DNA from 3 places in the Pantoea sp. YU22 genome. Region 3 is predicted to be linked to each of the others. Evidence: predicted binding sites of a transcription regulator. Region 3 holds the regulator's gene; each other region holds the start of a gene.
The links. Region 3 encodes Fur, which represses iron uptake genes when iron is present. Its sites were predicted from a motif close to ATAATAATGAGAACNACTATCAA; they were not measured.
Positions count from the first base shown of each region.

Region 1: EKL29_RS17090 (TonB-dependent receptor domain-containing protein) is a predicted target of Fur. The motif match lies at 1,521-1,543, and genes of this name have one in related genera.
Region 2: exbB (tol-pal system-associated acyl-CoA thioesterase) is a predicted target of Fur. The motif match lies at 7,256-7,278, and genes of this name have one in related genera.

Region 1 is NZ_RYDU01000014.1:1,353-12,134, reverse strand. It holds gene EKL29_RS17105 (siderophore-interacting protein) at 1-514, shown strand, start outside; gene EKL29_RS17100 (PadR family transcriptional regulator) at 598-1,134, shown strand; gene EKL29_RS17095 (SelT/SelW/SelH family protein) at 1,145-1,432, opposite strand; gene EKL29_RS17090 (TonB-dependent receptor domain-containing protein) at 1,674-4,031, shown strand; gene EKL29_RS17085 (hemin-degrading factor) at 4,087-5,118, shown strand; gene EKL29_RS17080 (hemin ABC transporter substrate-binding protein) at 5,115-5,936, shown strand; gene EKL29_RS17075 (iron ABC transporter permease) at 5,929-6,927, shown strand; gene EKL29_RS17070 (heme ABC transporter ATP-binding protein) at 6,924-7,703, shown strand; gene EKL29_RS17065 (CinA family protein) at 7,800-8,309, shown strand; gene EKL29_RS17060 (MDR family oxidoreductase) at 8,306-9,289, opposite strand; gene EKL29_RS17055 (ornithine decarboxylase) at 9,859-10,782, shown strand, end outside.
Region 2 is NZ_RYDU01000014.1:69,491-80,272, forward strand. It holds gene EKL29_RS17355 (spore coat U domain-containing protein) at 1-272, shown strand, start outside; gene EKL29_RS17360 (molecular chaperone) at 294-986, shown strand; gene EKL29_RS17365 (fimbria/pilus outer membrane usher protein) at 987-3,437, shown strand; gene EKL29_RS17370 (spore coat U domain-containing protein) at 3,434-4,408, shown strand; gene EKL29_RS17375 (MFS transporter) at 4,405-5,727, opposite strand; gene EKL29_RS23135 (hypothetical protein) at 5,846-6,007, opposite strand; gene exbD (TonB system transport protein ExbD) at 6,020-6,442, opposite strand; gene exbB (tol-pal system-associated acyl-CoA thioesterase) at 6,446-7,171, opposite strand; gene EKL29_RS17390 (TRAP transporter substrate-binding protein) at 7,522-8,499, shown strand; gene EKL29_RS17395 (TRAP transporter small permease) at 8,546-9,052, shown strand; gene EKL29_RS17400 (TRAP transporter large permease) at 9,062-10,348, shown strand; gene metC (cystathionine beta-lyase) at 10,506-10,782, shown strand, end outside.
Region 3 is NZ_RYDU01000001.1:5,644-16,425, reverse strand. It holds gene pgm (phosphoglucomutase (alpha-D-glucose-1,6-bisphosphate-dependent)) at 1-1,386, opposite strand, end outside; gene seqA (replication initiation negative regulator SeqA) at 1,412-1,963, opposite strand; gene ybfF (esterase) at 2,214-2,978, shown strand; gene ybfE (LexA regulated protein) at 3,133-3,408, shown strand; gene fldA (flavodoxin FldA) at 3,544-4,074, shown strand; gene fur (ferric iron uptake transcriptional regulator) at 4,429-4,872, shown strand; gene EKL29_RS00065 (hypothetical protein) at 4,930-5,325, opposite strand; gene glnS (glutamine--tRNA ligase) at 5,563-7,230, opposite strand; gene nagE (N-acetylglucosamine-specific PTS transporter subunit IIBC) at 7,394-9,424, opposite strand; gene nagB (glucosamine-6-phosphate deaminase) at 9,756-10,556, shown strand; gene nagA (N-acetylglucosamine-6-phosphate deacetylase) at 10,614-10,782, shown strand, end outside.

The DNA of each region.
Region 1 (10,782 bases), on a different contig from region 3:
CTATACGCCGCTCGCCTTTGACGGCGAAGCGTCGCTAACGCTCGACTTTTACATCCACGACGGCGGCGTCGCCAGCAACTGGGCGCAGCAGGCGAAAGAGGGCGATCGGCTCATTATGGGCGGCCCGCGCGGCTCGCTGGTGGTACCGACCGACTACGGTTTTCAGCTCTATGTCTGCGATGAAACCGGCCTGCCTGCCTTTAAGCGCCGTCAGGCGGCTATCGAGGCGCAGGAGCTGCATCTGTTCGCCTGCGTAGATGAAGCGACCGGGCGCGACTATCTGCCGGATCTGAGCGGGGTGAATGCCCACTGGCTTGGTAGCGGCGCGGCAGAGGCGAATAAACTCGACGCGCTCATCGCCGCGCTGGATAACATCGCCGTTCCGTCGTCAGATTACTTTATCTGGCTGACCGGCGAAGGCGACTTCGCGAAAGCGCTCGGCGACTACTTTGTCGAGCGGCGCGGCCTGGATGGTACCTTTGTGCGCGCCGTCGCTTACTGGCACGCGAAATAAGCTGCCGCCGCCGCCCGTGTTGAATTTTGCCAGGCGGCGGACTACTATCTTCCTCCCGACCATACTCCCCCTTCAGGCAGGCAATGAAACAGGATCCGGCTTTCTCGTGTCATCAGGATTCCCCCGCGCGCGGTGGCTGCGGCGGTCGCCGTAAACGTCGTGAGAAGATGCTGGATGCCAGCGATATCCGCCTGTTAATGCTGCACTTTCTGGCGCAAAACGATGCGCATGGCTACGAGCTGATCAAATCAATCGAAGAGCTTTCCAAAGGGGAATACTCTCCCAGCCCCGGCATTATTTATCCTAACCTGACGCTGCTGGAGGAGATGGACGCTATCCGCGTGGTGGATTCGCAGGCGTCGCGCAAAGCCTATACGCTGAATGCGGCAGGACGTGCGCTGCTGGCAGAACAGCAGGCATCCGTCGAACATATTATCGAGCGTCTCTCCTCGCTGGCTATCCTGGTCAATAACCGCAGCATTCCTGATGTAGATCACGCCATCCATCGTATGCGCGCCGTGCTCAATAACCGCCTGTCACAGGAAGCCATTTCGGCGGAAGCGCTGGAGAATATCGTCGACGCGCTGAATGCGGCGGCGGATAAGATCGCCGCCAGCTAAAGCCGCTGTCTCAGCTTTTTTTCTTATCGACATGTCCCAGCGAACGCTCCGGGAAGCAGACGTCGCGCACGCGCTGCTTCAGCGCCGCCGCGTCTGGAAAGCCGCCGTCGCGCTTACGCTCCCAGAGGATTTCATCATTAATGGTGATCACGAAAATCCCGCCGGTCCCGGGCCGGAGCGTGACTGCCGCCAGATCGTCTGCGAAGGTATGCAAAAGTTCCTGCGCCATCCAGGCGGAGCGCAGCAGCCAGTTACACTGCGTGCAGTAGTGGATAGTGATGGTGGGTTTCTCAGTCATGGCAATGTTCCAGCGTGGCAGTAGTCAATGACGTAAAGCGCAGATTAGCAAATTGTGCGGTACAAGATACATCTTAATCTGCACCTAGTTGATAATGATTCCCACTTGCATTACAGTCCTTGCGAAATTACTTATAATAAAAACGGCGTTTCTGTTTACGGTTTTATGTGCGAAACCGTAGTCTGACTACTGATAGCAAGTAAGTGAGCAAATACTAACGTTTATAAAGGTATTTGCGCTTATGTCTTCAATGTTTCAGGGATTGACCCAACAGCGGCTCTGTAAAATTGCGCTGCTGGCCTCTTCGGTTCATGTCGCCTGCGGCTATGCCGACAGCAACACGCTTGCCGCTGAAAAAAACAGCAGCGAGCCTGTGATGACCGTTACCGCGCCGAAACCTGACGCGGGAAATAAAACCACTCTTACCGCCGATGACCTTCAGAAACGTGGGGCGAACGACTTCGGCTCTATTATGCGTTACGAGCCGTTAATCAGCGCCAACGGAGCGGCAGGCGGCTCTTCAGTAGGTAAAAGCGGCTTCGATCGCGCAGGCTACACTGGCTATAACATTCGCGGTCTGGAGAGCAATCGCGTCGGACTCGACGTTGACGGCATTCCGCTGCCGGATGCGACAGGGCGACCCTATGTCAGCCGCGTCGGCAACAACACCTTCGGTATCGGTCGCGGCGACTATATCGATCCCTATATGTTCGGCAGCATAGATATTGAAAAGGGCGCAACGGCGGTCAGTCAGCCTAACACCGCTATCGGCGGCAACGTCTCTTTCCATAACAAAAGCGCCGATGACTACCTGAGCAGCAGCAAACACACCTATTTCGGCTATCAGAGCGACTACGACTCCTCTAACCGCAGCTGGCACAACGGCATCACGGCGGCGGCGGGCGACGACGAGCTGCGCGGGGTGTTCGTCTACAGCCGCCGTGACGGTCAGGAGACCAGAAACAACAGCGGCGTGAAAGCATCTTATCCGGCTAACTGGCACTCCGATGCCTTTATGACCTCAGGCATCTGGCAACCGAACGATCGGCACAAGCTGAGCGCCACCTTTGACTATTACCAGAAAACTAACCATACCCACTACGATGGCTGGAACAGCGGCGGCACTGCCGTCTGGGGAACCACGCAGCAGCAGAGCGATACGCGCCGCTTCGGCGTCAGCCTGGGGGATGAATGGACGCCTTACAATGACCTGCTTGATACGCTGACCACGCGTCTCTACTGGCAGAAAACCGAGTCGCACGACAACACCTGGATGCCGAGCAGCGCCACCGCTTATAAAAGGGTCTGGTCGGACTACAACACCGATAGCCTGGGCTTCGACACGCGCGCCACTAAAAACCTGGGCCGTCATGAACTGAGCGCCGGTATTAACGCCCGCGGGGAAAAAACCGAGCGTCCGTTCCGCTCTACCTCAACCTCGTCGTATGGTAACGCTGGCGCGATTATGCAGCCGCAGGCCGACAGTCGCAGCTATACCGTAGCGGGCTACGTCCAGGACAAAATCAATTTCGACCTCGCCAGCCATAACTTCGCGGTGATCCCCGGCGCGCGCGTAATGTACCAGAACACCAAACCGCGCGACCTCTCCGATCTCGCCTCCGGCAGCAGCGTGCTGACCGCAGAACAGCTGGAAGCGCTTTACGGCTCCGGCAGCAGCGATACTAAGGTATTGCCGTCGCTCACCTTCCAGTACGATCTGACGCCAGCGCTGATCACTTACCTGCAATACAAGCGTGGCGTGCAGTTCCCGACCGCCAGCCAGCTTTACGGCTCATGGAATATGGGCGCCAGCTATGCGGGCACTGCCCAGTATGCCTTGATCGGCAACACGGACCTGAAAACAGAAACCAGCAATAATATTGAATGGGGTCTGAAAGGTCAGGTAACGGAAGGCGTCACGGTGAATACCTCGCTGTTCTACAACCAGTACAAAAACTTTATCGCCTACACGCGCTACACCCGCTCTGGCAACCCTGACAAATTTGTTAACGTGCCGAGCAATATCTACACCTCTTTCCAGGCGGAAAACCGCGATAAAGCCTATATCTACGGCGCCGAACTGACGACCAAAGTTAACTTTGGCACCTGGTTCCAGCCGGTCGACGGGCTGAGCGCCACCTTTGCGCTGGGCTATAACGAAGGGAAGTCAAAATCGAACTACACGGGCGACAAATATGTCGATCTCGACAGCGTCGCGCCGCTGAAGGCGATCGTCGGCCTGGCGTGGGACGATGCGCAGCGCGGCTATGGCGCCGCCGTTACCGCAACCTTTGTTAAAGGCAAGCGCGCCACTGAGACCAACCGCGAAAGCTACAAAAATACAGGCACGGCGATTACCGACTCCACCAGCGAATATATGCGCGTGCCGGGCTATGGCATGGTGGATGCTACCGCTTACTGGCAGGTTGCGAAAAATGTCCGGCTGAGCGGCGGCGTCTATAACCTGACCGACCGCAAATACTGGGATTACACCAGCAGCCGCCAGCTGACCACCGACACGGCGCAGGATCGCAACGATGTGGCGCTGGCGGTAATGCCGGGCCGTACGTATCAACTGGGCGTTAACGTCGAATTTTAATCACTCGTCCGCCCTGCGCAGGCGCAGGGCGCTTTTCTGAAGGGAGTAGTGCGCAATGAACCCACTTTGGCAGCAGTACCAGCTAGCGAAAAGCGAACATCCGAAAAAATATGCCCGCGACCTGGCGGCCCTGATGGGCGTCAGCGAAGCCGAGCTGTGCCACGCCCGCGTCGGCCATGAGGCGCAGCCGCTGAAGCCGCAGTTTCGCGAGCTGATGCTGGCGCTGGAAGCGGTTGGCGAAACGAAAAATATCACCCGCAATGCTTATGCGGTGCATGAGCACCTCGGCCATTACCAGAACGTCAGGCTGGGCGACCACGCCGGGCTGGTGCTTAATCCACGCGCGCTCGACCTGCGTTTTTTCCCTGACCAGTGGCGCAGCGCTTTCTTTCTGCGCGAGCAGAGCGCGCGCGGCGAGCGGCAGAGTATCCAGATCTTTGACCGTTACGGCGACGCGGTGCTGAAAATCTACGCCACCGACCATACCGATATGAACGCCTGGCAGGTGCTGATTGCGCGCTTTGTTGATAACGCGCCCGCCGAGCTGAGAGTCGAGGCGGCGGAGGCAGCTAATTTCGCCTGCGATTTCGACGCCGCCGCCCTCGACAGCGAGTGGCGCGCCATGACTGACGTGCACCAGTTTTTCCGGTTGCTGAAACGCCATAACGTTTCAAGGCTGCAGGCGTTCCGCGCGGCGGGAGACGATCTGGCATGGCGCGTGGATAACAACTCGCTGGCACGTCTGCTGACGCAGGTGCAGGAGGAGGGCAATGAAATAATGATTTTCGTCGGCAATCGGGGCTGCACGCAAATCTTTACCGGCGCGCTGGAAAAGCTCGTGCCGACAGGAAACTGGCTCAACGTATTCAATTCAAACTTTACGCTGCATTTGATGGCGGATCGCATCCATGAGAGCTGGGTGACGCGCAAACCGAGCGGCGACGGCTTCGTCACCAGCCTGGAGCTGTTCGCCGCTGACGGTACGCAGATCGCACAGCTCTACGGCCAGCGCAGCGAAGGCACGCCGGAACAAACGCGCTGGCGCGAGCAGGTGACTTCGCTGAGCGCGGCGGGAGAGGCGGCATGAAACGGCTGATCCCCTGGCTGCTGTTGCTGGCGCTGCCGACGTTCGCAGCGGAGCGCATTATCTCTATCGGCGGCGACGTCACGCAGATCGTCTATGCGCTGGGGGGCCAGCAGGCGCTGGTGGCGCGCGACAGCACCAGTCAGCATCCGGCGCTGGCGAAGCGTCTGCCGAATATCGGCTATATGCGTCAGCTCAACGCCGAAGGCATCCTGGCGCTAGAGCCGACGCTGGTGCTGAGCAGTGCGCAGGCGAAACCCTCGCTGGCGCTGCAGCAGATCGCTCAGACGGGCGTAAAGGTGGTGGAAGTCACCGGTGAGAACAGCCTCAAGGCTATCCCTGAAAAAATCGCCACCATTGGTAAGGCGCTGCATCGCGATGAGGAGGCGCAGGCGCTGGCGGATCGGGTTAACCGGACGCTGGCGACGCTGCCGAATCGGCCGCTGCCGGTCAGGGTGCTGTTTATTATGACGCACAGCGGCATGAAGTCGCTGGCGGCGGGCAGGGATACCGCCGCCGACGGCGCTATTCGCAGTGCAGGCTTAATCAACGCGATGGGAACGATGCCGCATTATCAGACGCTGTCGCAGGAGGGCATTATCGCCGCCGCGCCGGATCTGGTGGTTATCGGCAGCGACGGGCTGAAAACCTTAGGCGATGAAGAGAAGGTGTGGCGACTGCCTGGCCTGGCACTGACGCCCGCAGGCCAGCATAAAAACCTGCTGGTGATCGATGAGATGGCGCTGCTCGGCTTTGGTCTGGATACGCCGGGCGCGATCGTTAAGCTGCGCAAAGCGGCGGAAGCGGCACGCCATGGCTAACCCGACCGCGTTGCGCTGGCTGGCACTGATGCTGCTTAGCATGCTGGCGGCGATGGCGATAGCGGCGAATCTGGGCGCGATAAGGCTCTCGCTGCGCGTGCTGTGGCAGGCGCCGCTCAGCGATATGGTCTGGCAGATCTGGCTGAATATTCGCCTGCCGCGCGTGCTGCTGGCGGTGCTGATCGGCATGGCGCTGGCGGTTTCCGGCGCGGTGATGCAGGGGCTGTTTCGCAACCCGCTCGCCGACCCCGGCCTGCTCGGCATCAGCAGCGGTGCGGGGCTGGCAGTAGCCATCGCCATTAGCCTGCCGCTGGCGCTGCCGCCGCTGCTGGCGCTCTGGTTGCCGACCCTGGCGGCCTTTCTCGGTAGCCTGGCGGTGATGGCGCTGATCTTTAGCCTCAGTCGGCTGGCGCTGGGCAATCTGGCGCGTCTGCTACTGGTGGGCATCGCGATTAACGCGCTGTGCAGCTCGGTGGTGGGGGTGCTCTCCTGGCTGAGCAACGACCAGCAGCTGCGCCAGCTGTCGCTGTGGGGAATGGGCAGCATGAGCCAGGCGCAGTGGCCGATGCTGGCGGTGTGTGCCGCCTTTATCCTTCCGTCGCTGCTGCTGACCCTGCTTCGCGCGCGCCATCTCAATCTGCTGCAGCTGGGCGAAGAGGATGCCCACTATATGGGGATTGATGTCAGACGCACGCAGCGGCAGCTGCTGGTGCTGAGCGCGCTGCTGGTGGGCGCGGCGGTTTCGGTAAGCGGCATTATCGGCTTCGTCGGCTTAGTGGTGCCGCACATGATGCGCTTCTGTCTCGGCAGCGATCATCGCTGGATGCTGCCAGGTTCGGCGCTGGCGGGCGCCATCCTGCTGCTGCTGGCGGATACGCTGGCGCGCACGATAGTGGTGCCTGCCGAAATGCCGGTGGGCCTGTTGACCAGCATGCTGGGCGGTCCCTGGTTTCTCTGGCTGATCCTGCGCCAGCAGCGAGGAGTGGAATAGTGGAACAGTTAGAGGCGCGCAACCTGCGCTATTCACGAGGCGGCAGGCTGCTGATCGATTCGCTGGATCTGTCGCTGGTACCGGGCGAACTGGTGGCGCTGATTGGCCCGAACGGCGCAGGCAAATCGACGCTGCTGCGTATGCTGACTGGCTTTCTGACGCCAGATTACGGCGAGTGTCGGCTGGGCGACAGGCCTTTAGCCGAGTGGCCACGCGTGAAGCTGGCGCAGCGGCGCGCGGTAATGCGCCAGCAGAATCCGGTCGCCTTCTCTTTGCCCGCCGCCGCCGTGGTGGCGATGGGCCGCGCGCCCTGGCCTGGCGGGGATACGCAAGCCGTGGTCGAAGAGGTGATGGCGTTGACCGACTGCGGAAAACTGGCCGAACGCGACTACCGACAGCTCTCCGGCGGCGAACAGCAGCGGGTGCAGCTGGCGCGCGTGCTGGCGCAGCTCTGGCAGAACGGCGCGCCGCGCGGCTGGCTGTTTCTGGATGAGCCGACCTCGGCGCTCGATCTCTTCTGGCAGCAGCAGGCGCTGCGCCTGCTGCATCGGCTTTCGCGCCAGAAGGATTTCAGCGTATGCATTGTGCTGCACGATCTTAACCTCGCCGCGCTCTGGGCCGATCGCATTTTGCTGCTGCATCAGGGCAGGTTAGTGGCGCAAGGCCCGGCGCAGGCGGTGATGACCGAAGAGACGCTGACGCGCTGGTACCGGGCAGAGCTGCGCGTTTCTCCTGACCCTGAGAGCGGCAGACCAGGCATCCGGCTGCGTGCCTGAAGCCGTTTGGCTTACTATTCATAACGTTAGCTTTTAACGGCGCGCCGATTTTCGACCATACTTTCTACTCTGAATCCACTAACAGGGAAGCAAAATATGAACGATGCATTAGATCAGGCCGCCGAACAGCTTGGCGAGCGGCTTCTCTCCTCTGAGTGGCGGTTAGCGACCGCCGAGTCCTGCACCGCCGGCTTGATCAGCATGACGCTGGCGAAGGTAGCAAACAGCGGCAACTTCTATACCAGCGGCTTCGTCACCTACAGCGATAATGCGAAAAGCCAGCTGCTGGGCGTCCGGCCGGAGACCCTTGAAGAGCATACCGCCGTCAGCGAACAGACTGCGCGCGAGATGGCGATCGGCGCGCGCGAACGTTCCGGCGAGCCGGTCAGCCTGTCGATTACCGGCTATGCCGGGCCAGACGGCGGCGAAGACGGCACGCCAGCGGGCACTATCTGGTTTGGCTGGACCCTGCCTGACGGCAGCGTGGTGGCTGAGATGCGGCGCTTCGAGGGCGAGCCGAAATCGGTGATGGAGCAGGGCGCGCAGTTCGCGCTGGAGCGTCTTGCGGTGCTGCTGCGCGACGCCGCCCTGCATCAGAACGCTTAACGACAGTCGACGATCAGGCGGCCGCGCACCTTGCCGTCCAGCAGATCCTGCGCGCCCTGTTTCGCTTCGCTGAGCGGAATTAGCGTAGTGAGCTGCGTCAGTATATCGTCATTCAGCAGTTCCCCGAGCCGCTGCCACGCCTGCTGACGCAGCGGTTTCGGGCACATTACGCTGTCGACGCCGGTGAGCGTCACGCCGCGCAGAATAAAGGGCGCGACGCTGGCGGGCAGATCCAGACCCTGCGCCATGCCGCAGGCGGCTACCACGCCGTCTCGCTGGGTTGAGGCCAGCACGTTGCTCAGCGTATGGCTGCCGACGCTGTCGATAGCGGCCGCCCAGCGCTCTTTCGCCAGTGGTTTGCCTGGCTGTGACAGTTCGCTGCGGTCGATAATCGAACGCGCGCCGAGGGTATCGATCAGGTAGCCCTCGTCGCTGGCGCGTCCGCTGGCGGCAATCACTTCAAACCCCAGGCGCGCCAGCAGGCTGACGCTGAAGCTGCCGACGCCGCCGCTGGCGCCGGTGACCAGTACCGGACCGCGCTCGGGCGTGACGCCCTGTTTCTCCAGTGCCATCACGCACAGCATCGCGGTCAAACCCGCGGTGCCTATCGCCATGGTCTGCAGCGGACTCAGGGTGGCAGGCACTTCCACCAGCCAGTCGCCAGGGACGCTCGCCTTCTGCGCCAGACCACCCCACTGTTTCTCGCCAACGCCCCAGCCGGTAAGCAGCGCCACATCGTCCAGCTGCCACTCCGCATGTCGGCTGGCGGTGACGCGGCCGACGAAATCGATGCCCGGCACCATAGGGAACTGCCGCACGATCGGCCCTTTATTGCAGATGGCCAGCGCGTCTTTATAGTTCAGCGTGGACCAGGCGACGTCGAGGGTGACGTCATGGTCGGGCAGCTGGGATTCGTTGAGATCTTTCAGGTTGGTGCGGTAGCCTTGCTCATCATTTTCAATGACTAATGCTTTAAACATGCAGCCTCCGGCAATGGGGAATGTGCCGGTCAGTCTACTCTTCTGCGGCGGGAAGGGGTAGAGAAGGGGCACCTGACGCCGGGGATGCTGGCTGTTGCATAATATTTCATAAAGCAAAGATAATTAAGCACTTATTTGCGGGTTGTTGTGTTTAATTATTTAATTATCATGGTGTTATGTAATTCTTTTTCGCAAGCTTATTTACTTTTCCCGGGTTGTTCCCGCGCGAGAAAAATGACATCATTGCGCCTCTTTTTCGCTGACCCGTTGAGGATGCCGTTATGGTCGCAACAATGCGCAACCGCACTTGCCTCCGCTCGCGTTGCCCTGCGCGCAAGGCGTTCTCCCCGACTATCTTCGCTAAGCATTTCCCGCTCACCATGCGGTGAAGCCAGCTAAACGTTCGCTGTTGGGCATGCGTAAAGACAGACGCGATCTGGCTTTACTGATGTCTATCGGGTGCGGCTTTACCTTTTGCTCCGCCTCCGCCTGACGTTATTCGCCGGGGAATCATCCCCATTGCCGTGCCTCTGGCACCCACTCATCCTTCACCGTTGGGGATTTGTGTTATGACACCACTGAAAATTGCCGCCAGCGCTGCTGTGGCTCCCAGTCTTACCCTGAATACCGGGCGTGACGTAGTGACGCTGGACAATACCGACTTTACCGACGTGGCGGCAGTGGTCGTCTCGCTGGCCGATACGCGCAGCGGCGTGCTGGCGCTGTTGCGCCATACCGGCTTCAACCTGCCGGTATTTGTCGCCAACGCCTGGGAAGAGGAGGTGCTGCACCTGCCGGGCGTGACCGGCGAACTGGACGGCTCTGTGGAAGCCTGGGCGGCGCTGGAATCGGCCGCGGCGGAGTATGAGGCGAACCTGCTGCCGCCGTTTTTCGACACGCTGACGCGCTACGTCGATATGCAGAACAGCACCTTCGCCTGTCCGGGACACCAGGGCGGGGTCTTTTTCAAAAAGCATCCGGCGGGGCGGCAGTTTTTTGACTTTTACGGCGAGAATCTTTTCCGTTCCGATATGTGCAACGCCGACGTCAAGCTGGGGGATCTGCTTATCCACGAAGGCTCGGCGAAAGATGCGCAGAAGTTCGCGGCGAAAGTGTTTAACGCGGATAAAACTTACTTTGTGCTTAACGGCACCTCCAGCGCCAATAAAGTGGTGACCAACGCGCTGCTGACGCGCGGCGATCTGGTGCTGTTCGACCGCAATAACCATAAGTCGAACCATCACGGCGCGCTGATTCAGGCGGGCGCGACGCCGGTCTATCTGGAGGCGGCGCGTAATCCCTTCGGTTTTATCGGCGGCATCGACGCGCACTGCTTCGACGAGGCCTGGCTGCGTGAACAGATCAAAGAGGTCGCGCCGCAGCGCGCCGGGGAAGCGCGTCCGTTCCGTCTGGCGATTATTCAGCTCGGCACCTACGACGGTACGGTCTATAACGCGCGGCAGGTGGTGGATCGCATCGGACACCTCTGCGAC
Region 2 (10,782 bases), on a different contig from region 3:
CCCCCGGCACGACGCTGAGCATGAGCATTAACGGCGGCAGCAACTACACCACGACGCGCAACCTGAAACACACCAGCAATACCAACACCGTGGCCTATGCCCTCTATACCAACGCCAGCCATACCACCGCCATTCCGGTAAACAGCGCCGTCGCGCTGAGCTACAGCAACGCCAGCAACATTACGTTGCCGATTTATGGCCTGCTGCGGCTGCCCGGCCCGACGCGCGCTGGCGTCTACACCGACACGCTGACCGTGACGCTGAGCTGGTAGCCGCATGCTTAAAGGAGAAAGATGATGATGCGCGCCCTGTTGTTCCTTGTTTCCCTGCTGGCGACCAGCGCCCAGGCAGCGAATTCGCTGATGATCTGGCCTATCGATCCCAGCATCAACCCCGATGAAAAAGCCAGCGAGCTGTGGCTGGAGAATCGCGGCAACGCCACTACGCTGATGCAGGTACGCATCTTCAGCTGGCAGCAGGTCGGTGGCAAAGAGCAGTACGCCACGCAGCAGAGCGTCGTCGCCAGTCCGCCGCTGGTGCGTATTGAGCCTGGGCAAAAGCAGCTGGTACGCCTGATTAAGCAGACGCCGCCTGGCGCGGGCCAGGAGCTGGCGTACCGCGTCGTGCTCGACGAGATCCCGACGCCGCGCACGCCGGGCGAAAACCAGGCGGGCCTTAATTTTCAGATGCGCTACTCAGTGCCGCTGTTTGTCTATGGCGACGGGCTGACGCGCGACGCAGCGAAGCCAGAGCTGAGCTGGCGACAGGTCAGCGAGGGTGGAAAGTCCTGGCTGCTGCTCACCAACCGGGGCAGCGGCCACGCGCGCCTTAGCAACGTCACCCTCGGCGGACGCAAACTGGGCGACGGCTTGTTCGGCTACGTGCTGGCGCACAGCGAAAATCGCTGGCCGCTGAAAAATGCGGTTAGCGGCCAGATGAGGGCGGATACCAACGCCGGTGAATGGCGCAGCGCGCCCAGCCGCTAAATGCCAGGCTCTCTCCATCCCTGCGCGCTGGCGGTGGCCAGCGTCTGCGCTTCTCTGACGCCGGCCGCCGCGCTGGCGGAGACCTTTTCGTCGCTGCCGCCGCCGCCGTCGCTGGAGAGCAGCGGCGAACAGCAGCGTTATATGCTGGAACTGGTGATTAACCAGCGTGAAAACGGCGCTATCGTACCGGTAGAAAGACGCGATGGCCGCTTGCTGGTGCGCGCGGGCGATCTGCAGCGCGCCGGCATCCCGGCCGAGAAGCTGCCGGACCCGCAGCAGGTCGACGTTACCCGCTGGAACGAAGTAAAAGCGGACTATGACGATCGGCGTCAGCGCCTGCTGTTAACGGTGCCGCCCGCGTGGCTGCCAGGCCAGGTAATCGGCGCAGCGCAAAACGGGCCGCGCTACCCTGGCCGCACCTCCACCGGGGCGCTGTTCAATTACGACCTCTACGCCACCCGCACCGCCAACGCTGGCACGCGGCTGTCGGCCTGGAACGAGCTGCGCCTCTTCGGCTCCGCAGGCCAGTTTTCCAGCAACGGCGTCTGGCAGCAGCAGATGGAAGGCCGCGCTCCCGCGCAGGACGACGGCTATATCCGCTACGACACCTGGTGGAGCAATGAGGATGAGAACAAGGTGATCAGCTGGCGCGTCGGCGATCTCACCACCGATGCGCTCAGCTGGAGCAACAGCGTGCGTCTCGGCGGGATACAGATCGGCCGCGATTTTAGCGTGCGGCCCGATCTCGTGACCTACCCGCTACCGGCCTTTTCCGGTCAGGCCGCGGTGCCCTCCACCGTCGATCTCTTTATCAACGGCTACCAGTCCAGCCAGGCGAACGTGCAGCCGGGTCCCTGGTCGCTGACTAACGTGCCCTTTGTCAACGGCGCAGGCGATGCGGTCATTACCACCACCGACGCGGTGGGACGCCGGGTGACGACGACGCTGCCGTTTTATGTCTCCAGCACGCTGCTGAAAGCGGGCCTGAGCGACTACTCGTTTTCCACCGGCGCGTTCCGCAACAACTACGGCATTAAGAACGTCGATTACGGCAACGCGGCGGCCAGCGGCTCGCTGCGCTACGGCGCGACCGACTGGCTAACGCTGGAGACCCATGCCGAAGGCAGCGACTCACTGGCGATGGGTGGTGCGGGAGCGATGTTTCGCATCGGCAGCCTGGGTGTGCTGAACGGCGCGCTGGCGCAGAGCCAGATGAGCGGCGCAGCCGGAACGCAGTACAGCTGGGGCTACCAGTACAACAACAGCTGGTTCAGCATCGGCACACAGCATACGCTGCGCAGCCGCGAATTCGGCAACCTGGCGCTGCTCAACAGTCGTGCCGGCAACAGCAACGCCAGCAATACCACTTACAGCCTGGCGCGCCGCAGCGCCCAGTACAACGCCAGCGTGTCGCTGAGCCAGTACGGCAGCCTCGGTGCGGCCTACATCGATATCAGCGGCGGCGACGGCCAGCATACGCGGCTGCTTAACCTTTCGTGGAGCAAAACGCTGTGGGGCAACGCCAGCCTCTACCTCTCCGCCAGTCGCGACCAGCAACAGGGCGCATGGAGCGGCGCGATGTCGCTGGTGATCCCGTTCGGCGAACACGGCAGCGCTTCGGTCAGCATGGAGCGCGACCAGCAGGGCGAAAACAATCAGCGCCTCTACCTGTCGCGCTCGATGCCAAGCGACGGCGGCTTCGCCTGGGACGCCTCCTGGGCTAATCAGGGCGGCGACAGCGGCGATTATCGCCAGGCAAGCCTGCGCTGGCGCAATAATAAAATCGACACCTCCGCGGGCTTTTACGGCGACGACGACTACAACACCCAGTGGGCGGATCTCACGGGTTCGCTGGTGTTAATGGACAGCCAGGTATTTGCCGCCAACGGTATCAACGACGCCTTTGTGGTAGTGAAAACCAGCTACCCCGACGTCAATGTGCGCTATGAAAACCAGTCGATGGGGCGCACTGACCGCAGCGGCTACCTGCTGGTGCCCTCGGTCAGCAGCTATTATCCGGCGAAGTATGATATCGATACGCTCGATCTGCCCGCCGATATGACGACGCCGAAGGTTGAACAGCGCTTTGCGGTGAAACGCCAGAGCGGCTACCTGCTCCATTTTCCGGTAGAGAAGCTGCGCTCCGCCAGCGTGATCCTGCAGGACGCCGAGGGTCAGCCGCTGCCGGTCTCCAGCCAGGTGCTGCGCGAGGGCCAGGCGACTGAGTATGTCGGCTGGGACGGCATCGCCTGGCTGGAAAACCTGCGCGCCAGCAACCCCCTTCGCGTCGCCACGCCGGACGGCCGAACCTGCAGCACCGAGCTGACTATCGCCAGCGGCCAGCCGCAGGCGCTGAAAACCTATGGCCCGATTACCTGTCCGCTGCCGCCGCGACCGGCGGGCGCGCCGACTCCCAACCCCGATAATGCCACCTCAGGGATCACACCATGAAAAAAATGCTGCTGCTGATGCTGCTGATGCTTTTCCCGACGCTGTCGCGCGCCGCCTGCACCCTGCCCAGCTCGACCGCCAGCTTTGGCTCGGTCACGACCTTCGTGGTGAACAGCACGGCAGAGGCGACCTCGACCAATGCCAACGTCAACTGTGGGGCCGGCTCGTCACTCTCGCTGCTGGGCAATAACCAGATCACCTTTCAGCTTACCGGCGCCACCAACGTCAGCGGTACGCGCGGCATCCTTAAGCGCAGCGGCGATACCGGCACGGACAATATTCCCGTCCAGCTCTGCGTCGACAGCGCCTGCGCAACGGAGCTGACTATCGGCGGTGCCGCCCATGTCTTCAGCCAGTCGGTGCTGGTTAATCTCGCCGGACTGCTGGGCAGCCTCAACTTCGCCATTCCGGTCTATCTGCGCACCGTACCGGGTCAGACGGTCGCCGCCGGCACTTATACCACCACGCTTAACCTGGCGGTAACCTATAACGTCTGCACCAGCATCGGCGTCGGCAATCTCTGCCTGACGCCGCAGAGCGGCAGCGGCGTGATCCCCATCGCCGTCACCCTGGTCGTCACCAATGACTGCACCACCATTACCGCGCCCAATATCAGCTTTGGCAGCGCGCCGCTGGTCGGCAGTTTTTCCGCCGTCTCGCAGACGATTAACGTGGTATGCAGCAAAGGCAGCACCTACACGGTGGGATTAAGCAACGGCAGCTATGTCAACGGCACGCAGCGCCAGATGGCGAGCGGCGCGAACCGGTTGAGCTATGAGATTTACAAGGGGACCAGCAGCAACCGCTGGGGGCCGAGCGGCACCGATCGCTACAGCAGCGCCAGCGCCACCAGCGTCAGTACGGATGGACTGACGCGCGGCTATAACTACACCGCGCGCATACTCACCACGCAGACCACGCCGCCCGCAGGAAACTACACGGACAGCGTGGTGGTGGATGTGTCGTTTTAAACGGAGGCGCCAGCGGCGGCGGTGCTGCTGCGTCGCGCGCGATACTGTTTGACCATGCGTCCAATCAGCAGCGTGCCGATCAGACCGCAAACGGCGGCAAAAGTGAGCCATACGCCGGGCATCGCTTTATCGCCGGTGGCGTGGATCAGATAGCTGGAGATAGCGGGCGTAAAGCCGCCAAACAGCGCGGTCGCCAGACTATAGGCGAGCGAGAAACCTGAGGCGCGCACTTCGGCAGGCATAATCTCCGCCAGATAGACCACCATTGCGCCGTTGTAGCTGGCGTAGAGGAACGAGAGCCAGAGCTCAGCTTCCATCAGATGGGCGAAGCTCGGCGATCCTACCAGCCAGTGCAGCACCGGCCAGGTGGTGACGATCATCAGCAGTGTAAAGGTAATCAACAGCGGGCGGCGGCCGATACGGTCCGACAGCGCGCCCATTACCGGCAGCCAGAACAGGTTGGAGATGCCGATGCACAGCGTGACCAGAAAGCTCTCTTTGTCACTCATCATCAGCACGGTTTTGCCGAAGGTGGGCGTAAAGGCAGTGATCATATAGAACATAACGGTGGTGGTGACCACCATCAGCATTCCCGCCAGCACCAGTGCCCAGTTGCTCGCCAGCGAGCGCATAATATCCCGCATGCTGGGATGGTGTTTGCGCTGGCTAAAGGCTTCGGTCTCTTCCAGCATACGGCGGATCCAGAACAGAAACGGCACGATCATACAGCCGATGAAGAAAGGAATACGCCAGCCCCAGTCCGTCACCGCCTCTTTTGCCAGCAGATGGTTGATCAGCAAGCCGAGCAGCGCAGCGAAGATCACCGCGATCTGCTGACTGCCCGACTGCCAGCTGACGAAAAAGCCTTTACGTCCTTTCGGCGCAACCTCCGCCAGATAGACCGAGACGCCGCCCAGCTCCACCCCAGCAGAGAAGCCCTGCAGCAGACGGCCCAGCAGGATGAGGATCGGCGCGGCGGCGCCCAGCGTGGCGTAGCCCGGCACTACCGCGATGGTGAGCGTGCCTATCGCCATCAGCCCCAGCGTTAACAGCAGCCCTTTACGACGGCCATGATGGTCGATATAGGCACCAAGCACGATGGCGCCCAGCGGCCGCATTAAAAAGCCAGCGCCGAAGGTCATCAGGGTTAACATCAGAGAGGCGAATGGGTCGTCGCCTGGGAAAAAGGTTTTCGATATGGCGGTGGCATAATAGCCAAACACCATAAAGTCATACATTTCAAGGAAGTTACCGCTGGTAACGTTAAAGATGGTTCGAGCGCTGCCCTGAGGCTTTTGTAAAGGTGAAGTGTGACTCATAGTGGCTTCCTGCGTTTTTTTCCCCTTTTAGCCTGCCTGAGCCGGGAATAATGTGACATACCTCACCATTGCACTTTACAATCACGAAACCAAAAGTAACAAATAATTAACCCCGCAATTATGCAGCATAATTCACCATTAAATGCCGCACTCCCCCTTTCTCCTCTCTGACGGGCAGCCTCCAGAGGCCGCTCGCCTGCGCAGCCGCAAAACCATAAACAGCGCCCTCGCCGCCAAAAACAAAAAGGGCAGCCGTCTGGCTGCCCTTTTCAATTTGCATCTGCTTGCCCGCTTATTTTGCGGCGGTTTCCATGCCCATCAGGCCGATCTTGAGATAGCCCGCGGCGCGCAGCTTATCCATCACGTTCATCAGGGTTTCATAATCCACCGACTTGTCGGCCTGGAAGAAGATCGTCGTCTCTTTATTGCCTGCGGTCTGGCTGTTCAGCACGTTGACCAGCGTCTCCGGCGTGACCGGATCGTTGCCGATAAAGAGCTGCTTGTCGGCCTTAATCGACAGATAGACTGGCTTCTCCGGCCGCGGCTGCGGCGCGCTGGTCGAGGCGGGCAGATTAACGCGAACATCCACGGTTGCCAGCGGCGCGGCCACCATAAAGATGATCAGCAGAACCAGCATAACGTCGATAAACGGCGTTACGTTGATTTCATGCATTTCGCCATCGCTTTCCAGGTCGTCGTTTAATCGCATCGCCATGACTTAACCTACGCGTAATTTCTGAGCGGTCGGGCGAGCGTCAGCGCTTTTCGCGTTAAGGTTGCCCAGGTCGATATCGCGGCTCTGCAGCAGCAGGATTTGCGCGGCCACGTCGCCCAGCGACGCTTTATAGCCCGCAATCATGCGTGCAAAGACGTTGTAGATCACTACCGCAGGGATCGCTGCGACCAGACCGATGGCGGTTGCCAGCAGCGCTTCGGCAATGCCGGGGGCGACAACGGCCAGGTTGGTGGTCTGCGTCTGCGCGATGCCAATAAAGCTGTTCATGATGCCCCATACCGTGCCGAACAGGCCGATAAAGGGTGAGACGGAACCGATAGTGGCGAGGAAGCCGTTACCGCGTCCGGCGTGGCGGCTGAAGGCGGCGACGCGGCGCTCAAGGCGGAAGCTGGTGCGCTCTTTAATACCGTCGGTATCCTCTGCGCCCGCGGAGAGTTCAATCTCGTTTTGCGCGTCATTAAGCAGGACTGCGCTGTGGCTGTGGCTTTTGAACTGCGCGGCGGCACGGGCGGCGTCGCCTAAGTTACGGGCTTCGCCCAGCGCCATCTGCTCGCTTTTTAATCGGCGTTTTGCCGCGCTAAGCTCGGCATACTTTCCAAAAAAAATCGCCCAGGTCACGACCGACGCCAGCAACAGGCCGATCATTACCACTTTTACCACGATATCAGCATGTTGATACATGCCCCAAACAGAGAGATCCGTTTGCATCAAGTCACTGGCTACCACGCTGCGTCTCCAACTTCATATGCAGGAATAATGGATAAGCGCGAATAATAGCAAAAAACGAGCGAATTGATAGTAGTTCTCATTACTATTTACAAAGTACAGGGACGGTATACCCGATCGTTACTGACATTTTATGACACTTTTCGGGTCGATTTCAGAAATGTGATTTCCTGTATAAATTTATTAAAACATCGTTTCAAAATGTGAGCTTGTTCATTCAATTCACATTGCCGCATTTTCAGCCAGCGCGTTTTGCCTATTCTGGCAACACGCGGGCCGCCTCCTCTGCCGCGCAATACCTGTGCCCTCCTCTACCTGCCTGGAGAAAAATAATGAGAATGAATAAATGGATCCTTGCCGCTTCCGTCTCTGCGGCGCTCGCCCTGAACGCGACATCGGCGTCGGCGAAGGTATTAAAAGTGGCGGAGGTTCAGCCCGCCGGCTACCCCACCGTCGTGGCTCTGCAGCATATGGGCGACAAGCTGAAACAGGCCACCAGCGGACGCCTGGAGATGAAAGTCTATGCAGGCGGGGTGCTGGGCGATGAAGATCAAACGCTGCAGCAGGTACAGCTCGGCGCGATCGATATGATCCGCGTCTCGCTGGCGCCGGTCACCACCATCGCGCCCGAAACCAGCGTGCTGACGCTGCCCTATATCTTTCGCGACGTGGACCATATGCATAAGGTGCTGGACGGCGAAGTCGGCAAACAGATCGTCGACAAGTTCGACGCCGATGCCAACGCGCGCATGGTGTTTCTCGGCTGGACCGACGCGGGCGAGCGCAACATGATCACCAAAAAGCCGCTCAGCAAACCAGAGGATCTTAAAGGCATGAAGATCCGCGTGCAGAACAGCGCCATTTCGCTGGCGACCCTGAAAGCGATGGGAGCGAACCCGGTGGCAATGGGGGTCAGCGAAGTATTTAGCGCCATGCAGACCGGCGTGGTGGACGGTACGGAGAACAATCCGCCAACCTTCGTCGCGCATAACTACCTGCCGGTAGCGAAGTTCTACACCCTGACCGGCCACTTTATCCAGCCGGAGATGATCCTCTTCTCAAAAACCTCGTGGGCGCGTCTGTCGCCGGAGGATCAGACGCTGCTGAAGAAGCTCGGTAAAGAGGCGCAGGATGAAGAGCGTCAGCTGTGGGCAACCTACACCCAACAGTCGATTGAGAAGATGAAAGCGGGCGGCGTCACCTTTCAGGAGACCGACAGAGACTACTTTATGAAAGCCACGCAGCCGGTTCGCGATCGGTTTGGCGGCGCATACAGCGAACTGATGACGCAAATAGCCGACGTTAAATAACCCACCGCCGCCGCGCATTCGACGCGGCGTTATTCAGGTAACGCATATGACCCGATACTCTCGTCTGATGGATGGGCTCTATCTGCTGTGCATGGGCATCGCTGCCGTCGCGCTGTTGGTGATGGTGACGGTGATCCCCATCGGCATTTTCGCCCGCTATGTATTAAACGGCGCGCTGGCGTGGCCCGAGCCGGTCGCCATTGTCTGCATGATCATTTTTACCTTTATCGGCGCGCCGGTGGGTTTCCGCGCCGGTACGCATATCTGCGTCTCGATGGTGACGGATCGCCTGCCGCCCACCGCGCAGCGGCTGATGCTGCGCCTGTGCGATCTGCTGATGGTGGCAACCTGTCTGGTGATCTTCCAGGCGAGCTACAACCTCTGCCTGGCGATGTGGATCCAGCCGCTCGCCTCGCTGCCTGCGGTGACCTACGGCGAGATGTATTTGCCGATCCCCATCGGCGCGCTGTTTACCCTGTTGTTCGTGATTGAGCGGCTGCTGAATGGCGATCAAAGCCAGCGGCCAGTGGTGGTTTTAGGCGGCACCCATTAAGGAGCGACCATGGACGCATTGATGTTAATCGGCAGCCTGGTTGTGCTGCTGCTGTTGGGCTTTCCCGTCGCCTTCGCTGTGGGCCTCAGCGCCTTTATCGGCGCATGGTGGATCGATCTGCCGCTGGAGGCGGTGGTGATTCAGATCACCAACGGCGTTAATAAGTTTTCGCTGCTCACCATTCCCTTCTTTATTCTGGCAGGCGCGATTATGGCGGAAGGCGGCATTGCGCGACGGCTGGTTAATTTCGCCTATATCTTTGTCGGCTTTATTCGTGGCGGGCTGTCGCTGGTGAATATTGTCGCCTCAACCTTTTTCGGCGCGATTTCCGGCTCGTCGGTGGCGGATACCGCCTCGATTGGTTCGGTGATGATTCCGCAAATGGAGCAGAAGGGTTATCCGCGCGACTTTGCCGCGGCGGTCACCGCCAGCGGCTCGGTGCAGGCGGTGCTGACGCCGCCCAGTCATAACTCGGTGATCTATTCGCTGGCGACCGGCGGCGTGGTGACCATCTCCTCGCTGTTCGTCGCTGGCATCTTTCCCGGCTTGCTGCTGGGTTTCTGCCTGATGGTGATGTGTCTCGCTTTCGCACGCAAGCGGGGTTACCCCAAAGGGGAACGCATTCCGTTTCGCCAGGCGGTGAAAATCTTCTTTGACGCCTTCTGGGGTCTCTTTACCATCGTGATCATTCTGGGCGGCATCCTGTCGGGCATCTTTACCGCGTCGGAATCAGCCGCCATCGCCTGCCTCTGGGCCTTCTTCGTCACCATGTTTATTTACCGCGACTTTAAGTGGAACCAGCTGCATATTCTGCTGTTCCGCACCATCAAGACGGTGACTATCGTGATGGTGCTGATCGCCTTTGCGGCGGGCTTCGGCGCGGTGATGACCTTTATGCAGCTGCCGACCATTATCACCGACGCCTTTACCAGCCTGTCGGATAACAAGTACGTCATTCTGATGTGCATCAACCTGCTGCTGCTGGTGATCGGCACGCTGATGGATATGGCGCCGATTATCCTTATCCTGACGCCGGTGCTGCTGCCAGTGGCGACCACGCTGGGCATCGATCCGGTGCACTTCGGCATGATCATGATGACCAATCTCGGCATCGGGCTGATTACCCCGCCGGTGGGGACAGTGCTGTTTGTCGCCAGCGCGGTAAGCAAGCAGAAGATTGAGCAGGTGGTAGGCGCGATGATGCCTTTCTACGTCATGTTGTTTCTGGTGCTGATGCTGATCACGTATATACCCGCCCTCTCGCTGTGGCTGCCGCATCTGATGGGAGTGATGTAACGCGCTGAAAGGCGCGGCGGCGTGGCCTTCTCGCGCACCGCGCCGCCGCGCCCTGTCCGCTGTCGGACAGGTTCTGAATATCAGGATTTGGGGTCAACCCTGAACGGTAATTCGTGGTAACGTGAAGGCTTTGTAGCAGGCGGCAGAGCAGACACGAATGACGACCAAAAAAATAGATACCACCTTAGTCAGCGCGGGACGCAGCAAACGTTACACTCAGGGCGCGGTCAACAGCGTAATTCAGCGCGCCTCCTCCCTGGTTTTTGACACCGTCGCCGATAAAAAACGCGCCACGGCGGGACGCGCTACCGGGGAACTCTTTTATGGCCGTCGCGGCACCCTGACTCACTTCTCGCTGCAGGATGCGATGACCGAGCTGGAAGGCGGCGCGGGCTGCGTGCTCTACCCCTGCGGCGCGGCGGCAGTTGCGAACG
Region 3 (10,782 bases):
CTTAGAGAGAGCCGCTTTCTGGGCAGAGGTCGCAGGCGCCTGCAAACGGTTGTAGCTCGGCGCGCCGAAGCGAGCAGCCAGCTCGTCATAGTGCTGCTGTGGGTTCTTGCCGGTAACCGCGGTAATCTCCGCCGCCAGCAGGCAAAGAATGATGCCGTCTTTATCGGTTGACCAGGCAGAGCCGTCGAAGCGCAGGAAAGACGCGCCTGCGCTCTCTTCGCCGCCGAAACCGAGGCTGCCGTCGAACAGGCCGTCAACGAACCACTTAAAGCCCACCGGCACTTCCACCAGCTTACGGCCAATATCGTTAACCACGCGGTCGATCATTGCGCTGGAGACCAGCGTTTTGCCTACGGCGACCTCTTTGCCCCACTGCGGACGATGCTGGAACAGATAATTGATAGCAACGGCCAGATAGTGGTTCGGGTTCATCAGGCCTGACGGCGTCACGATGCCGTGACGGTCATAGTCAGGGTCGTTGCCGAACGCCAGATCGAACTTGTCCTTATACGCCAGCAGTCCCGCCATGGCGCACTCGGAAGAGCAGTCCATACGTACCACGCCATCTTTATCCAGATGCATAAAGCGGAAGGTCTGGTCGATTGCGTCGTTCACGATGGTGAGATCGAGTTTGTAATGCTCAGCGATGCGCTTCCAGTACTCCATGCCGGAGCCGCCCAGCGGATCAACGCCCAGCTTCAGACCCGCTTTCTGAATAGCGGCAAAGTCGATCACCTGCGCCAGCCCTTCAACATAGGGCTGAATCAGATCTTTCTCGACGATACGGCCGCTCGCCCACGCCTGATCCAGCGGCAGTCGTTTTACTTCTTGCAAGCCTGCTTTGATCAGCTGGTTAGCGCGATCCTCCACCACTTTCGTGACGTTGGTGTCGGCCGGGCCGCCATTCGGCGGATTGTATTTAATGCCGCCATCTTCCGGCGGGTTGTGCGACGGCGTAATGACGATGCCGTCCGCCTGCGCGCCGCCCTGCTTGTTGTGCTCAAGGATAGCGTTAGAGATAGCGGGCGTCGGGGTATAGCCATTGTCCTGCTGCACAATGACGTCTACGCCGTTAGCGGCCAGCACTTCCAGCACCGACAGAATCGCTGGCTCAGAGAGCGCGTGCGTATCTTTACCGACATAGCAGGGACCGGTGATGCCGTTTTTCTTGCGCTCTTCGGCTATCGCCTGGGCGATCGCCAGAATATGCTGCTCGTTAAAGCTCTGACGGCCTGCGCTACCACGATGCCCGGAGGTGCCGAATTTCACCGCATGGTCCGGGTTCGCCACGTCGGGCTGCAGGACATAATACTGTGATGTTAACTGTGCAACGTTAATCAAATCGCTCTGCTGGGCGGGTTGCCCGGCACGGGGGTGACTGGCCATTGGCGCTTCTCCCTGACGCTTCAGTTTAAATGGTGCCGCAAACTTTCTCTGCCAGCTCCTGCGGGAACTGCATCGAGACCATGATGTGTTCCACCATGCTGCGTTTACGGCCGGTATTGGTATTGGTGATCACCCAGTACGGCGTGCCGGGTACGTGCTTCGGCTTAGTATGGGTGCCATTTTGCAACAGCGTTTGCTCGTCACCCGCAAAATAAACGCGAGTACGGCCCTGCAGCGATGCAGTAGCCTCAGCAAAAGCCGAAGGATCAAGACGATAGAGCGTTGACAAAATCATCATAAAACGATTAACCGCTTTCTTCTGTTCGGCGTATTCGTCCGACAGCAGCAGTTCACGTACGGCGCGTACCCGATCCTGCGGACGGTTTTCCGCACGCACCGGCTGAATCGTTTTTTGCGCCGTATCGCCCGCCGCTAACGGCGCTGCCGCCGCAGGCGCGCTTTGACCGGCAGTAAATTTTAGCATCCGCCGTAAAATGTCAGAGGCGCTCTCGCCGATATGTTGCGTGTGGCTGGCGATATAGCGGTAGAGGTCTTCGTCAACTTCGATCGTTTTCATCTTTTTCCGTACGGTTTTGACTCGTGACAGAACCACGCCAGCCTGAAAAACACCGCTGCAAAGCTCGGTTGTTCGCTGGACGGGCGGGTTCTAACATAAGGATTATAAAGTTAAAACCAGGCGGGCTGATAGCATTCGCACGCTCAGAGGGCAAAAGTCGGAATATGCCCTAAAGCCTGTCGTGTCGTCGCGCCTGGAAAGGTAAAAGCATGATAACCTAACCCAAGGTCCCCATCGTAAGAACTTTGCCATGATTTTAAATGCTCGTCTGCAAACTGACCAATCAATCGCTGACTCCTTACCCATCCTCTTCATTCACGGCCTGTTCGGCAGCCTGGATAACCTTGGCGTGCTGGCGCGCGGCCTGAAAGACGCAGGGCCGCTGATTCAGGTGGATGTACGCAACCACGGCCTCTCGCCGCGCGCCGAAGAGATGAGCTATCGCGCCATGGCGCAGGATATGTTCGAGACGCTGGACGCGCACCATATCGATCGCGTCGCCGTTATCGGCCACTCGATGGGCGGTAAAATTGCCATGGCGATGAGCGCGCTGGCGCCGCAGCGGCTGGAGAAGCTGGTGCTGATCGATATCGCGCCGGTGGATTACCAGACACGACGCCACGACGAAATTTTCGCTGCCGTCCGCGCAGTGAGCGACGCAGGCGTGCGCCTGCGCAGTGAGGCCGCGCAGGTGATGCGCACTCATATTAAAGAGGACGGCGTTATCCAGTTCCTTCTTAAATCGTTTCAGGATGGCGAGTGGCGCTTCAACGTTCCGGCGCTATGGGATAATTACGCTACAATAACTGGCTGGGAAGAGGTGCCGGCCTGGCCCCATCCCGCGCTCTTTATTCGCGGCGGCGACTCGCCCTATCTCGACAATCACTACCGCGACGCGCTGCTGCGTCAGTTTCCGGCGGCCCATGCGCACGTGATCAGCGGCGCTGGCCACTGGGTGCACGCCGAGAAGCCTGATGCCGTATTGCGCAGCGTTCGTCGCTTTTTTGCGCTTTAAAAGCAAAAGCTTGCCGTTCGCGGTTTAGCATTGGCGTCATCTCTTCGGCTGGAGTATGATGGCGCGCTAAATTTTGCCGCTGCTCATTTTTTGTCGCGGCAATGGCCCATTTCGTTATAAACGCGCCTGTTCGCGCCTTCAGTTTTACTAAGCCATGGCAAAAGAACACACTGACCGCACCACGCTGGATCTGTTTGCAAACGAGCGTCGGCCCGGTCGACCGAAAACCAGTCCGCTATCGCGTGATGAACAGCTGCGCATCAATAAGCGCAATCAACTGAAACGTGACAAAGTGCGCGGGCTGCGCCGTGTCGAACTCAAAATGACCAGCGAAGCCGTGGATGCGTTGAATACGCTGGCTGAGCAGCGCAACATCAGCCGCAGCGAACTGATTGAACAAATGCTGCTGGCGCAACTCAAACTGGACTGAATCGCGCAAAGCGCACGCAGAAGCAAATCGCGCGGCTTTTCAAGTTCCGCCCGTTTGCTCGCTCTGCTATCATTCGCTTAATTGTGCGCTCTGCGCATGCATCTCATTATCAGGATTTAAGAGGTTATTTACCCCATGGCAATCGTAGGCATCTTCTTTGGCAGCGATACCGGCAACACCGAAAACATTGCAAAAATGATCCAGAAACAACTGGGCAAAGACGTTGCGGAAGTGCATGACATTGCCAAGAGTACTAAAGAAGATCTGGAAGCGTTCGACATTCTGCTGCTGGGCATTCCAACCTGGTACTACGGCGAAGCGCAGTGCGACTGGGATGATTTCTTCCCGACGCTGGAAGAGATCGATTTTAACGGCAAGCTGGTAGCGCTTTTCGGCTGCGGCGATCAGGAAGACTACGCAGAATATTTCTGCGACGCGATGGGCACCATTCGCGATATCATCGAGCCGAACGGCGCGGTGATCGTGGGTCACTGGCCGACCGAAGGTTATCACTTTGAAGCCTCTAAAGGTCTGGCGGACGACAAACACTTCCTCGGTCTGGCCATTGATGAAGATCGTCAGCCGGAACTCACCAGCCAGCGTGTCGACGCCTGGGTTAAACAGATCTATGACGAACTGCAGCTGCAGGCGATCATCGAAGCCTGATTACCCACATACTCAATGTGGGCGCTGGCTCACATTGAGTTAATGTTTTTTCCTATAGAAATAATAGCTACAGCTTTTTAACTTTTATCTCCGATTCTGTACAATACCCACATCGGTTATCTGCTTATTTCTCCCGCGAGGTCATGAAGTTAGCGAAATGATAACGAACCTCCTGTATTTCTCCGCCCGGTGCCGTTACGTATCTTCTTACAGCCCGTGTTGATCTCAGGCGTTTCCCTCGGTTTTCATTTCAATACTTCACCTCTATAATGAGACGCAAATGAGAACAGACACCGAACGACATTCAAGGCAAGGCGCCTCAAGTAACCAGCAAAGTAACAGGACAATATCCGCATGACTGACAACAACACCGCATTAAAGAAGGCTGGCCTGAAAGTCACGCTGCCCAGACTTAAAATTCTGGAAGTGCTTCAGGAACCTCAGTGCCATCACGTCAGCGCGGAAGATCTTTATAAACGCCTGATCGATATGGGCGAAGAGATTGGTCTGGCTACCGTTTATCGTGTACTTAACCAGTTTGACGATGCGGGCATTGTGACGCGTCACAACTTTGAAGGCGGGAAATCGGTTTTCGAACTGACCCAGCAGCAGCATCACGATCATCTGATCTGCCTCGACTGTGGCAAAGTGATCGAGTTCAGCGATGAGTCGATCGAAGCGCGCCAGCGGGATATCGCAACTCGCCACGGCATCAAGCTGACTAACCACAGTCTTTATCTCTACGGTCACTGTGCGCTGGGCGATTGCCGCGAAGACGAAACGCTCCACGACCAGTAAAAATGTGCTATGCAGTCATTCTAAAAGCCGGTATGTCTACCGGCTTTTTTATGGGCGTCAGGCAACCAGCGTTTCGTGCAGGTAGCGCCAGCGGGGAACGGACGTGCTGCAGTCCAGAATCGCCAGCGAGATGCGCGTCTGATCGCTGCCGTTCATCATTTGCAGTTCACGGTACTGAATGGTGATTTCATCTTTTTGCTGAGAGATGACGGCGTGCTCGCTGGTCGCGATGCGCATTCCTTCTCGTCGTCCCTGCAGCTGGCGGAACAGCTCTTCGGTCTGGTTCAGATCGAGCAGCCTGCCCTGCGGCGTCACCATGCGGAAATCGGGATGGAAATGCGACAGCAGCAGATGGAAAGTGTCATCCCCACCTGAAGGCTGGTTAAATATACGTTCGATTAACTGATGTAAAACCACCACGCTGTGTTTTGCTTCCTGACCAAGAGCCGTCATCATTTTTCCTTCTTATTGCCCGCATAGCCTCTTTTAAGAGCGAATAGCCTACCTGAAAAAACGAAATTCACAGCTGGAAACTGATTAATTTTTGTTAACTCAGATAACTCCCAGCGCGGCCTGACAAGAGTTGATTATTTACAACAGCACAAAAAAACGTCTAAGTGCAGATTGCAGTCATAAAAAAGGGCGATTGCTCGCCCTTTAATGATTTTATGATGACGTTGATTTAAAAATCTAATCGCCGATTTTCGCCCAGGTATCACGCAGACCCACGGTGCGGTTAAACACCAGCTGGTTTGGACGTGAGTAGCGGCTGTCGGCGCAGAAATAGCCTTCGCGCTCAAACTGATAAGGCGCTTCCGGGCTGGCATTCTGCAGGCCCGGCTCGACGAATCCCTGACGGATCTCTAAAGAGTTCGGATTGATGGTCGTCAGGAAATCCTCTTCCGCGCCTGGATTCGGCACGCTGAACAGGCGATCGTAGAGTCGGAATTCCGCTGGCAGCGCGTGATCCGCAGAGACCCAGTGGATTACTCCTTTCACCTTGCGGCCATCAGCCGGATCTTTGCTTAAGGTATCGACGTCGCAGGTGCAGTAGATGCAGGTGATATTGCCTTCTTCATCTTTAGCAACGCGTTCGGCGCGGATCACATAAGCATTGCGCAGGCGAACTTCTTTGCCCAGCACCAGGCGCTTGTACTGCTTGTTGGCTTCTTCGCGGAAGTCAGCGCGGTCGATCCAGACCTCACGGCCAAAAGGCACATCGCGAGTGCCCATTTCGGGCTTGTTCGGATGGTTCGGCATAGTGATGATTTCATTATGCCCAGCCGGCAGGTTTTCAATCACCACTTTCAGCGGATCGAGCACCGCCATAGCGCGCGGCGCGTTTTCGTTCAAATCGTCGCGAATGCAGGACTCCAGCGACGCCATCTCCACCACGTTGTCCTGTTTGGTTACGCCAATACGGCGGCAGAACTCACGGATCGAAGCGGCAGTGTAGCCGCGACGGCGCAGACCAGACACGGTCAGCATGCGCGGATCGTCCCAGCCTTCTACCACGTTCTCGCTGACCAGCTGCGTCAGCTTACGTTTCGACATCACCGCATATTCGAGGTTAAGGCGGGAGAACTCATACTGGCGCGGATGCACCGGAATAGAGATGTTGTCCAGCACCCAGTCATACAGACGGCGGTTATCCTGGAACTCCAGCGTACAGAGCGAATGGGTGATATTTTCCAGCGCATCGGAGATGCAGTGGGTAAAGTCGTACATCGGATAGATGCACCACTTTTTGCCGGTCTGATGATGCTCGGCAAACTTAATGCGGTAGAGCACCGGATCGCGCATTACGATAAAGCTGGAGGCCATATCGATTTTGGCGCGCAGGCAGGCTTTGCCCTCGGCAAACTCGCCGTTGCGCATTTTTTCGAACAGCGCCAGGTTCTCTTCTACGCTGCGATCGCGGTATGGGCTGTTTTTACCCGGCGCGGTCAGGGTGCCGCGATATTCGCGGATCTCTTCCGGCGTCAGTTCGTCAACATAGGCCAGGCCTTTATTGATCAGTTCAACCGCGTAGTGATAAAGCTGATCGAAGTAATCAGAGGAATAGCGAACCTCCCCACTCCACTCAAAGCCCAGCCACCGCACGTCGCGTTTGATGGATTCAACGAACTCCATATCTTCTTTAACCGGGTTGGTATCGTCGAAACGCAGGTTGCACTGACCCTGATAGTCCTGAGCGATGCCGAAGTTCAGGCAGATCGATTTTGCATGGCCAATATGCAGATAGCCATTAGGCTCAGGCGGGAAACGGGTATGCACGCTGTTGTGCTTGCCGCTCGCCAAATCTTCGTCAATGATCTGACGAATAAAGTTAGTTGGGCGGGCTTCAGCCTCACTCATCTCTCAATCCTCAATACGTATAGCGGGTGGTTTGTACCACGAAGTAACGGAGTATGATCCACAAAGCGCCGAAGGGAAACAACCGGTTTGTTAAGGCGATAAAACGAAAAAAGGCAGGAATTGCTTCCTGCCTGCTTTTTTTTACGTCGCCGCGGTTAAGGGCTTAGCCTTTTACCTCATAAAGCGGGGTTTCTCCGGCCACTACCGTGCCGGTCGCCAGCAGCGTCAGACCGACGAAATCCTCACTGTTGCTGACCACGACCGGACTGATCATCGAGCGCGCGTTGGCGTTCAGGAAATCGAGATCCATCTCCAGCACCGGCTGTCCCGCCGACACCATCGCGCCCTCTTCCACCAGCCGGGTAAAGCCTTTGCCACCCAGCGCCACGGTATCGAGGCCCATATGCACCACAATCTCCACGCCGCTGCTGGTTTCCAGACAGAAGGCATGATTGGTGTCGAAAATCTTCACTACCGTACCTGCGGCTGGCGCCACCACCACTTTACCCGTCGGTTTAATCGCCAGTCCCTCACCCACCGCCTTGCTGGCGAAGGCTTCGTCAGGCACAGCGTCAAGGGCGACAACGTTGCCGCTTACCGGCGCCAGCAGCGTCGCAATCACCTTACTGTCGCGATTCAACGCCGCCTGCGGTTTTACTACCGGTGCCGCAGCGGCGGTAGACGCGCCGCCCGCCGATGCGACTGGCCCTTTTGTCAGCACCTTTTTCATAGCGGTGGCGATGCTTTCCGCCTGGGTGCCGACAATAACCTGCACGCTCTGTTTGTTCAGGCGAATAACGCCTGACGCGCCCAGATGTTTGGCGACCGATTCATTCACCTGTGACGAGTCTTTCACGTTCAGACGCAGACGGGTGATGCAGGCGTCAATGCCGGTCAGGTTGTCGGAGCCGCCGACTGCGCCGATATAGCGACGCGCCAGCGATTCGGTTGCGCTCTCGCCGTTGTCAGTGTTGTCGACGTTGACGTCATAGCCGTCCGTTTCGTCGCCTGCTACCGCCAGCTCGCGGCCCGGCGTCATCAGGTTGAATTTCTGAATAGTGAAGCGGAACACCACATAGTAGAGCACAAAGAAGACGATACCCTGCGGGATCAGCATCCACCAGTGGGTCGCCAGCGGGTTGCGGCTCGACAGCACCATATCCACCAGACCGGCGCTAAAGCCGAAACCGGCAATCCAGTGCATGCTGGCGGCGATAAAGACAGAGATACCGGTCAGCACGGCGTGGATGACATAGAGCACCGGCGCCACGAACATAAAGGAGAACTCCAGCGGCTCGGTAATGCCGGTGAAGAAGGCCGCAAAGGCTGCGGCCAGCATAATGCCGCCTACTTTCGCGCGGTTTTCCGGACGCGCGCAGTGGTAGATCGCCAGCGCCGCGCCGGGCAGGCCGAACATCATAATCGGGAAGAAGCCCGCCTGATAGCGTCCCGTAATACCGACAATGCCGGTGCCGTTAGCGATAGACTGCGCGCCGCCGAGGAACTTAGGAATGTCGTTGATGCCTGCAACGTCGAACCAGAATACCGAGTTCAGCGCGTGATGCAGACCGACCGGGATAAGCAGACGGTTGAAGAAAGCGTAGACGCCCGCGCCGACGGAACCCAGCTTCTGGATATGTTCGCCGAAGCTCACCAGACCGTTAAAGATCAGCGGCCAGATGTACATCAGAATAAACGCCACGATAATCATCAGGAAAGAGACGAGGATTGGCACCAGTCGTCGACCGCTGAAGAAAGAGAGCGCTTTAGGCAGCTCCACATGGCTGAAGCGGTTATAGACCTCCGCCGACAGGATGCCCACCAGAATGCCGACAAACTGGTTATTGATTTTGCCGAACGCAGCAGGCACCTGATCGACCGGCATCTTCTGAATCATCGCCACCGCTGCGGGCGAGCAGAGCGTAGTCACGACCAGGAAACCGACGAAGCCGGTCAGCGCCGCCGCGCCGTCTTTATCTTTTGAGAGACCATACGCCACGCCGATAGCGAACAGCACTGACATATTTTCAATAATCGCCGCGCCTGACTTTATCAGCAGCGCGGCGAGCGCGTTGCTTGCGCCCCAGGCGTCCGGGTCGAGCCAGTAACCGACCCCCATCAATATTGCCGCCGCCGGCAGGGTCGCTACCGGCACCATCAGCGCGCGGCCAACCTTTTGTAAGTAACCTAACATTTGTCCTTTCCCCCTATGAGACCGACTTGTCGCCCTGCGCCGCTTGCTTTTTATTGTCAGCCGCAGGGGTTGAATGACACTACACTTCACGTGCGCAGTGTAATGACAAATTAATTCGTCTCGCAAATTATAAGCGTCTCTTCTGTGATAATTATCACCAAAAAGCACCGATAACCGCGTAGACGTCTGGCGAACGACCCTAACTTATTTTATGATAAAAAATATCAAGACGCAGTGACCGCATAACGAAACCGTCTTCCGCCTACAGCGTAATGATGACCGCAGCGGTTACTGCATCGTCCCCTTTTCTTTTCTCAGAATGAGGTGAAACATGCGACTTATCCCTTTGGCTACCCCTACGCAGGTCGGTAAGTGGGCAGCCCGTCATATCGTTAACCGTATCAATGCCTTTAACCCTACCGCAGACCGCCCCTTCGTTTTAGGTTTGCCGACGGGTGGTACACCGCTGGAAGCTTACAAGCATCTTATTGAGATGCACAAAGCGGGCCAGGTCAGCTTTAAGCATGTCGTCACCTTCAATATGGACGAATATGTCGGCCTGCCGAAAGAGCATCCGGAAAGCTATCACAGCTTTATGTACCGTAACTTTTTCGATCACGTTGATATTCAACCAGAAAATATCAATCTTCTGAATGGCAATGCGCCAGATATTGACGCAGAATGTCGTCAGTATGAAGAGAAGATTCGCGCACTGGGTAAAATCCACCTGTTTATGGGCGGCGTCGGCAATGATGGTCATATCGCCTTCAACGAACCCGCTTCTTCGCTGGCCTCACGCACCCGCATTAAAACGCTGACGCATGACACTCGTATGGCGAATTCGCGCTTCTTTAACGGCGATGTGGATCAGGTGCCAAAATATGCGCTGACCGTTGGCGTCGGCACGCTGCTGGATGCGGAAGAAGTGATGATTCTGGTGACCGGCCATGTTAAAGCGCAGGCGTTGCAGGCCGCTGTCGAAGGCAACGTCAATCATATGTGGACCATCAGCTGTCTGCAGCTGCATGCAAAATCGGTGGTGGTATGCGATGAACCCGCCACCATGGAACTGAAAGTGAAAACCGTCAAATATTTCCGCGAAATGGAAGCGGAAAATATGAAAGGCGTGTAAGACGATGTTGTAAATGCCCGCCGCCTCGCTCTGGCGGGCTCAGCCGGGAGAACCAAGATGTACGCATTAGTAAACGGCCGAATTTATACTGGTCATGAAATTCTGGATAACCACGCGGTGGTTATTGCCGATGGGCTGATCGAACGCGTCTGTCCACGCGATGCGCTGCCCGCTGATATTGCGCAGCGCGACGTTGCAGGCGCGCTGATCGCTCCCGGCTTTATTG